2 regions of the Microlunatus sp. M237 genome follow, and region 1 is predicted to be linked to the other one. Evidence: riboswitches for the same ligand, from Rfam matches in the RefSeq annotation. Region 1 holds a riboswitch; the other holds the start of a gene.
What was found. Region 1 has a riboswitch for cobalamin ahead of AC1XX3_RS16020 (ribonucleoside-diphosphate reductase subunit alpha). Riboswitches for the same ligand answer to the same signal wherever they lie in the genome.
Positions count from the first base shown of each region.

Region 1 (3,405 bases):
CGTGGTGACCCCCGGTCGGGGGTCACCACGCCAGCCGCCGAGGACTATCCGATCAGTTGGATCGCGGACGCGAGCGACCCGTTACGGCCGACGCAATCACGACGAGGATTGCAGCTACCACGATCGCGACGATCCAGCGGACCCAGTCGATACCGGGGCTGCCATTGCCACCGAACGCGGTGTAGACGAACCAGCCGATGATCACGCCGGCGATGCCGCACACGATGGTCAACCAGAGGGGGATGTTGTCCCGGTCCCCTGGTGCGACGAACTTTCCGAGCAGGCCGATGATGATGCCCGCGATGATGACGCCGATAATCTCCACAATTCCTCCGTTTGGCTGGTGCGTGCCGTGTCTTGGCGGCGGGCCTGGACAGTTCCGGACCCTTTCGACACCACTCAACCACCCCTGGGGCTGGTCCGCTACACCCTAAAGGGGGGTAATGTGGCGTTGTGTCTTCGATCCGGTCTCGTCCGATCACTGTGGCACTGGTTGACGACTACGACGTGGTACTCATCGGTGTCGCTCACATCCTCGGCCAATATTCGGACCGCGTCCTGATTGCGGAGATCGACACCAACACGACATTGGCCGACGAGGTAGACATCGTTCTCTACGACTCGTTCGCCCAGCCGGAGGCTGACCGCGACCAGATCCAGGTGCTGATCGACAACCCGCGCGCTCGACGCGTCGTGGTCTACACCTGGAACTTCCACCCCGACCTGGTGGCCCAAGCCCGGCAGCAGGGCGTCCACGGCTATCTGTCCAAGGCCCTGCCCGCCCGCGACCTCGTCGCCGCGCTCGAGGCCATCCACGCCGGTGAGGTGGTGATCAGCAAGCCGCCGCCACGCGCCCGCCCGGTCAGCGGCTCGGACTGGCCCGGCCGGCGGGAAGGGCTGACCGACCGCGAGGCGGAGGTGCTGGCCCTGATCACCCAAGGCAAGAGCAACGCCGAGGTTGCGGCTTTGACCTACCTCAGCCCCAACACCGTGAAGTCCTACATTCGCTCGGTCTACCGAAAGATCGACGTGGCCAGCCGGACCCAGGCGGTGCTGTGGGGCGTCAACAACGGCTTCACGCCCGACCACCGCCGGATCGACCACTGGCGCGGCGGCCCCTGAGCTGCACGGTCAAGCCGTCAGTCGGCCGCTTCCGAGACCGGGTCCGTTCCACGCCCACCCTTGGTCAAAAACTACATCTAGGTAGTTACAACTCGGTTATATCCATATATGGTGTCTCACGTAGCTGGTTCGGCTGCCCAGCCAGGGCGGTCGACGTAAGAGGGAACCCGGTGTGAGTCCGGGACTGCCCCGCAGCGGTGAGTGAGAACGAACGCCATCATGAGCACTGGGACCCGTCCTGGGAAGCGATGGCCAGTAGGCCAGGTCGACGTTTAGGTCGGCCCAGCTCGCGAGTCCGAAGACCTGCCCGCTTCCGCCCCTTCGCAGGGGTGTTCGGTCCGTGGCCTCGTGGGAGGGCTTTGGTGATCGCCGAAACGGTGGGCGTGTCGACGCCTGACTCTTCGGCCCCCTTGCCTCTTGTGTGTGCCGCGTGCCGACCGTCCGCAGGCCACTGATTCGAGGGAAACCATGACTGCCCCATCCACCCCGCCCACCCGTCCCACCCTGTCCCCCTTCACCCCGCCGGCCGACCCGGCCACTGCCAGCACGCCCACGTCGATCCGGGTGATCAAGCGGGACGGGTCGATCGTGTCGTACGACGGATACGAGATCGCCAGGTCCATTGAGGACGCGGCTCGCGGCCTCGACGACGCGATCACCCGGGCCACGCAGATTCGAGCTGAGCTCGAGATCACGCTGTTCGATCGCATCAGCACCGAGCAGCTCGATGAAGCCGTGATCCAGGTGGCACTGGGCAACGTGAAGGATGACCCGGCGTTCGACACGATCGCCGCGAGGCTGTTGACCAAGCTGCTCTACAAGCGGGTGCTGGGGGAGACCCATGACCTGTTCGGTGATGGGTCGCCGGCGACGATCCAGGCCCTGCACCGCGAGCAGTTCGGTGCCTACGTCGCCGCCGGTGTGGCCGCCGGTCTGCTGGACGCCCGGCTGGGCGAACTGTTCGACCTTGATCGGCTGGCGGCGGCGCTGGACCCGACCCGCGACGACCTGTTGCACTACATCGGGGTCCAGACGCTGCGGACCCGCTACATGATCACCGGGCATGACCGCGCCCCGCTGGAGGTGCCGCAGTTCTTCTGGATGCGGGTGTCGATGGGCTTGTCGTTGAACGAGGCCGACCCGACGAGCGCCGCGTTGGGCTTCTATCACGCGATGTCGCGGCTGGAGTATTTGGCAGCCGGGTCGACGCTGGTCAACGCCGGTACGGCGTACGCCCAGCTGTCCAACTGCTTCGTGATGCAGATGGAGGACGACATCGAGCACATCGCCAAGAGCGTCCGCGACGTCATGTGGCTGACCAAGGGCACCGGCGGGATCGGGCTGTCGGTCTCACAGCTCCGCAGCGAGGGGTCACCGATCCGATCGAACAACACGACGTCGACCGGCCCGATCCCGTTCATGCACACCATCGACTCGACCCTGCGTGCCGTCTCGCGCGGGGGAAAGAAGTTCGGCGCCCTGTGTTTCTATATGGAGAACTGGCACCTCGACTTCGCCCAGTTCCTCGACCTGCGGCAGAACTCCGGCGACCCGTACCGGCGCACCCGGACCGCGAACACCGCGGTCTGGATCTCCGATGAGTTCATGGCCCGGGTCCGCAACGATCAGCCGTGGTATCTGTTCGACCCGCTGGAGACCCCTGACCTGACTGAGCTCTACGGGTCGGCGTTCTCGGCTCGCTACGCCGAGTACGTGGCGATGGCCGAGGCCGGTCAGCTGCGCCGCTACACCAAGCTCGGAGCGCGCGAGCAGTTCCAGGCCATCCTCATCTCCCTGCAGACCACCTCCCACCCGTGGCTGACCTGGAAGGACACGATCAACACCCGGGCGTTGAACTCCAACACCGGCACCATCCATCTGTCCAACCTGTGCACGGAGGTGTGCCTGCCCCAGGACCGCGACAACGTGGCGGTCTGCAACCTCGCCTCGATCAACTTGTCCCGCCACCTCCGCCAGGTCGACGGCGCCCTGCGGGTGGACTGGGAGCGGCTGCGTCGCTCCGCCCGATCGGCCGTCCGGCAACTCGATAATCTGATCGACATCACCATCTCCTCGGTGCCGGAGTCGGAGGCGTCCAACCGGGACAACCGCGCAGTGGGTCTCGGCATGATGGGATTCACCGATCTCGTCGAGCGACTCGGCCTGTCCTACGAAAGCGAGGAAGCCTACGCCTTGGTGGATGAGCTGACGGAGTTCATCAGCTACCACGCCATCGACGCCAGCGCCGACCTCGCCCGCGAACGCGGCGCCTATCCCCACTTC
Region 1 is NZ_JBXHBL010000004.1:45,201-48,605, forward strand. It holds gene AC1XX3_RS16010 (GlsB/YeaQ/YmgE family stress response membrane protein) at 53-325, opposite strand; gene AC1XX3_RS16015 (response regulator transcription factor) at 454-1,122, shown strand; cobalamin riboswitch at 1,231-1,447, shown strand; gene AC1XX3_RS16020 (ribonucleoside-diphosphate reductase subunit alpha) at 1,591-3,405, shown strand, end outside.

Region 2 (3,405 bases), on a different contig from region 1:
CCTACTACGACGCCGCCAGCCGGCGGGCGACCTGCGTCGACTTCTTCGTGGCCGTTCCCGGCCTGGACGGTCGGCGGCCCGGCCCCGGCGTCCCCATCGAGGTGTCCTTCGTCGGCCAGCCGGTCCCCTACGACATCGGCCCGTCCACCGTCGCGGTGCCCGGCGTACCGGCCGGGGCGCGGCACGTGTGGCGACGCTGGGGTCGGCTCCGCTGGGCCGACGTGGTCGCCCCCGCTGTGGCCGCCTCGTACGGCACGCCCTTCCCCGACGCGCACGCCAGGTTGCTGCCCAGCATCGCGGCGGCGATGACGGCGGGCGAGGGCGACCGGGTCTTCCGCCGCCCGGACGGCGCACTGCTGCGAGCCGGCGACCGGCTGGCGCACCATGATCAGCCGCGTGCGTTCGAGCTGCTCGCCGAGAACTGGGAGTCCTTCTATCGTGGGGACTACGCCGACACGATGATCACGGCTGTCGGCAACGGTGGCAGCCTCGGCCATGCCGACCTGCGGGCGTACCGGGTGATCGAGTCGACCCCACGGACCGTCAGCGCCTACGACCATCGGGTCGCCGCGCGCGGAAATGATCTTGACGACGTGCTCGGTACGCTCGCCGCCGCAGCCGCCACCGTGGCTGCCGATCCATGCACCGACCCGGCCGCCGCAGCGGCCCTGGTGACGGCACTGCGCGCACCGGACCGGCGGGCCGAGACGACCAACGTCGTGGCGGTCGACGCCGACGGCAACGGCTGTGCCCTGACCACCAGCCTCGGGCTCGGCTCGGGGGTCTACGTCGCCGGTTACGGCGTCCACCTGAACTCCATGCTGGGCGAGGGCGAGCTGGTGCGCCGGGCGCTACCGGCCGGCGCCCGGATGGGCTCGATGATGTCGCCGCTGGTGGTGACCGACGGCGACGGCCGGCTGGTGCTCGCGGCCGGCGCCGCCGGTGGCAGCCGGATCCGTCCCGCGCTGGTGCAGAGCGTCCTGCGGGTGCTGGCCGGGGCCACCCCGCAGCAGGCGATCGACGCACCGCGACTGACCGCGTTGCCGGGTCTGGTCAGGCTGGAGCCGGGCTTCACGCGCGAGGTCACCACAGCCCTGCAGGGCGTGGGCGAGCAGGTGCTGGTGGCCGAGCAGCGCGACCCGTACTTCGGTGGGGTGTCGGCAGTCGGGATCGGTGGCGGTGGGGCTGACCCACGGCGCAGCGGCGCGGTCCGGCTGCTGCCCGCACCGGGGGCGCAGGCCTGAGAGCGGGGCCGGCGAGGGTCGCCGGGCCCGTCTCCGGCGGTGTTAGAGTGAGGCCGCCACGGGACAAGGGAACTCGGTGAGAGTCCGAGACTGCCCCGCAGCGGTATGTGGGAACGACCACTGTCATCAAGCACTGGATCACCGCGACCTGTTCACGCAGGTCGAGGCTCTGGGAAGCGACAGTCAGTAGGCCTCGGCTCTGCCGACCTGCCCACGAGTCCGAAGACCTGCCTGTGGTGCACCGACCGCCCGGTCAGTGCTCGTCCGTGGGTCCCCCTGGGTCCCACCGCGGTCTCGAGGGAAGGCCCCGCATGAATGCGCCTCTGTTCCACCCTGCCCATCTGCTGCCGTCCGCGGCCGGGTCCAGCCGGTCACGCCCACTGCTGGCGGCGCTGCTGGCCACGCTGCTGCTGCTCGTCGGCTGCTCCTCCGGAAGCGGTATGGCATCGTCATCGACGCCACCCGCGACCGACGGCTGCATCATCGACTTCGACGCCGAGCGTGACTACTATCCCGACAAGCTGACGTTGACGCACGCCGACAACTTCACGCTGTCCTACCACCGCTCGTACGTGGTGCTGACGGTGAAAGAGCCGGTGGTCGGCGGCGGTCCGGAGAGCTATGTGCTGGTGCGCTGCGGTGCGCCGAAGCCCGCGCTGACCGGCGACCTGACCTCAGCCCCGGTGGTGACCACCCCGGTGCAGAGCCTGTTCTCCGCCTCGACCACCCATCTGCCGAGCCTGGAGGCGTTGGACCGGCTGTCGGTGATCACTGGCGTGGCGTCCAAACCGCTGATCTCCTCGGCCGCGGCCCGGGAGCGGGCCAACACCGCCGAGGTCGTCGAGTTCGCCGCCGCTGGTGCAGCCGACGCGGAGAAGATCGTCGCCGCCAAGCCCGACGCGTTGGTCACGGCCGGCTATGACGACCCGGCGTACGCGACGGCGAAGAGCGCCGGCATCCCGGTGCTGGCCGACGCGGAGTTCCTGGAGGCCGAACCGCTCGGGCGAGCCGAGTGGATCAAGTACTTCGGCGCGCTGACCAACACCGAGCGCCAGGCCACGACGACGTTCGAGGCGATCGCCGGCGACTACGCCAAGGCCGTGGCGGTGGCCGTCAAGGCCAGTCCCGTCGACGTTGTCCTCAGCCAGCCCTACACCGGCGAGTGGTCGATGCCGGCCGGCGGCAGCTATGCCGGCCGGCTCGTCACCGACGCCCGGGGGCGCTGGCCGTGGCAGGCCGACCCGTCGACCGGAGCGATCAGCACCGACCTGGAGACGGTCTACGCCCGGTCCGGCCGCAGCGCCACCTGGATCACGTCCGCCAACTGGCGGACCAAGGCCGAGGCGCTGGCCGAGGAGTCACGGTTCGCGCAGTTCACCGCCTTCCGCACCGGGACGGTATGGGCGCCGAGCCGCCAGCTGAGCGAGACCGGCGGCAACAACTATTTCGAGCTGGGCACCCTGCGGCCCGACCTGATCGTCGCCGACCTGCTCGCCATCTTGCACCCCGAGCTGGTCCCCAACCACGAGTTCACCTTCTACCAGCAGCTGACGTGAGACCGGCGGTGGTGCTGTCCGCGTTGTGTGTGGCGGCGGCGGGGCTGATCCTTCTCGCGTTCGCTGTCGGTTCGGTCCACATCGGAGCCCGTGACGTCGGGGCGTATCTGCTGTCCGGCGACGCTGGTGACCCGACCTCGACGGTGCTGCTGCGCGAGATCCGGGTGCCCCGGGTGGCCACCGCCGCGCTCGCCGGCGCAGGGCTCGCGGTGGCCGGGCTGATGATGCAGACCTTGTTCGGCAACCCGCTCGCCGACCCGTACATCCTGGGGGTGTCCAGTGGTGCCGGGCTGGGCGTCGCGGTGGTGACCCTCGGCACGTCGGCCACCACCGCCGGCTTCGTGGCCGTGGTCGGCACCGGCCGGCTGAGCGTGCTGCTCGCGGCAGCCCTGGGCTCGGCGGCCGTCCTGCTGCTCATTCTGCTGCTCGGCCGGTGGGTCCGCTCGGTGGTGACCCTGCTGGTGGTCGGGGTGATGGTCTCCTCGGCCATCGGGGCGGTGGTGTCGCTGCTGCTGGCCTTCGCCGACCCCGCCCGGTTGCAGCGTTACGTGCTCTGGGGCCTCGGCTCGTTCGGCGGGGTCACCCGGAGCGACCTGGTGGTGCTG
Region 2 is NZ_JBXHBL010000001.1:728,173-731,577, forward strand. It holds gene AC1XX3_RS03450 (gamma-glutamyltransferase) at 1-1,244, shown strand, start outside; cobalamin riboswitch at 1,288-1,493, shown strand; gene AC1XX3_RS03455 (ABC transporter substrate-binding protein) at 1,556-2,800, shown strand; gene AC1XX3_RS03460 (FecCD family ABC transporter permease) at 2,797-3,405, shown strand, end outside.
Region 2: it holds a riboswitch for cobalamin, as region 1 does, so the genes downstream of both, AC1XX3_RS03455 (ABC transporter substrate-binding protein) here and AC1XX3_RS16020 (ribonucleoside-diphosphate reductase subunit alpha) in region 1, are expected to answer to the same signal.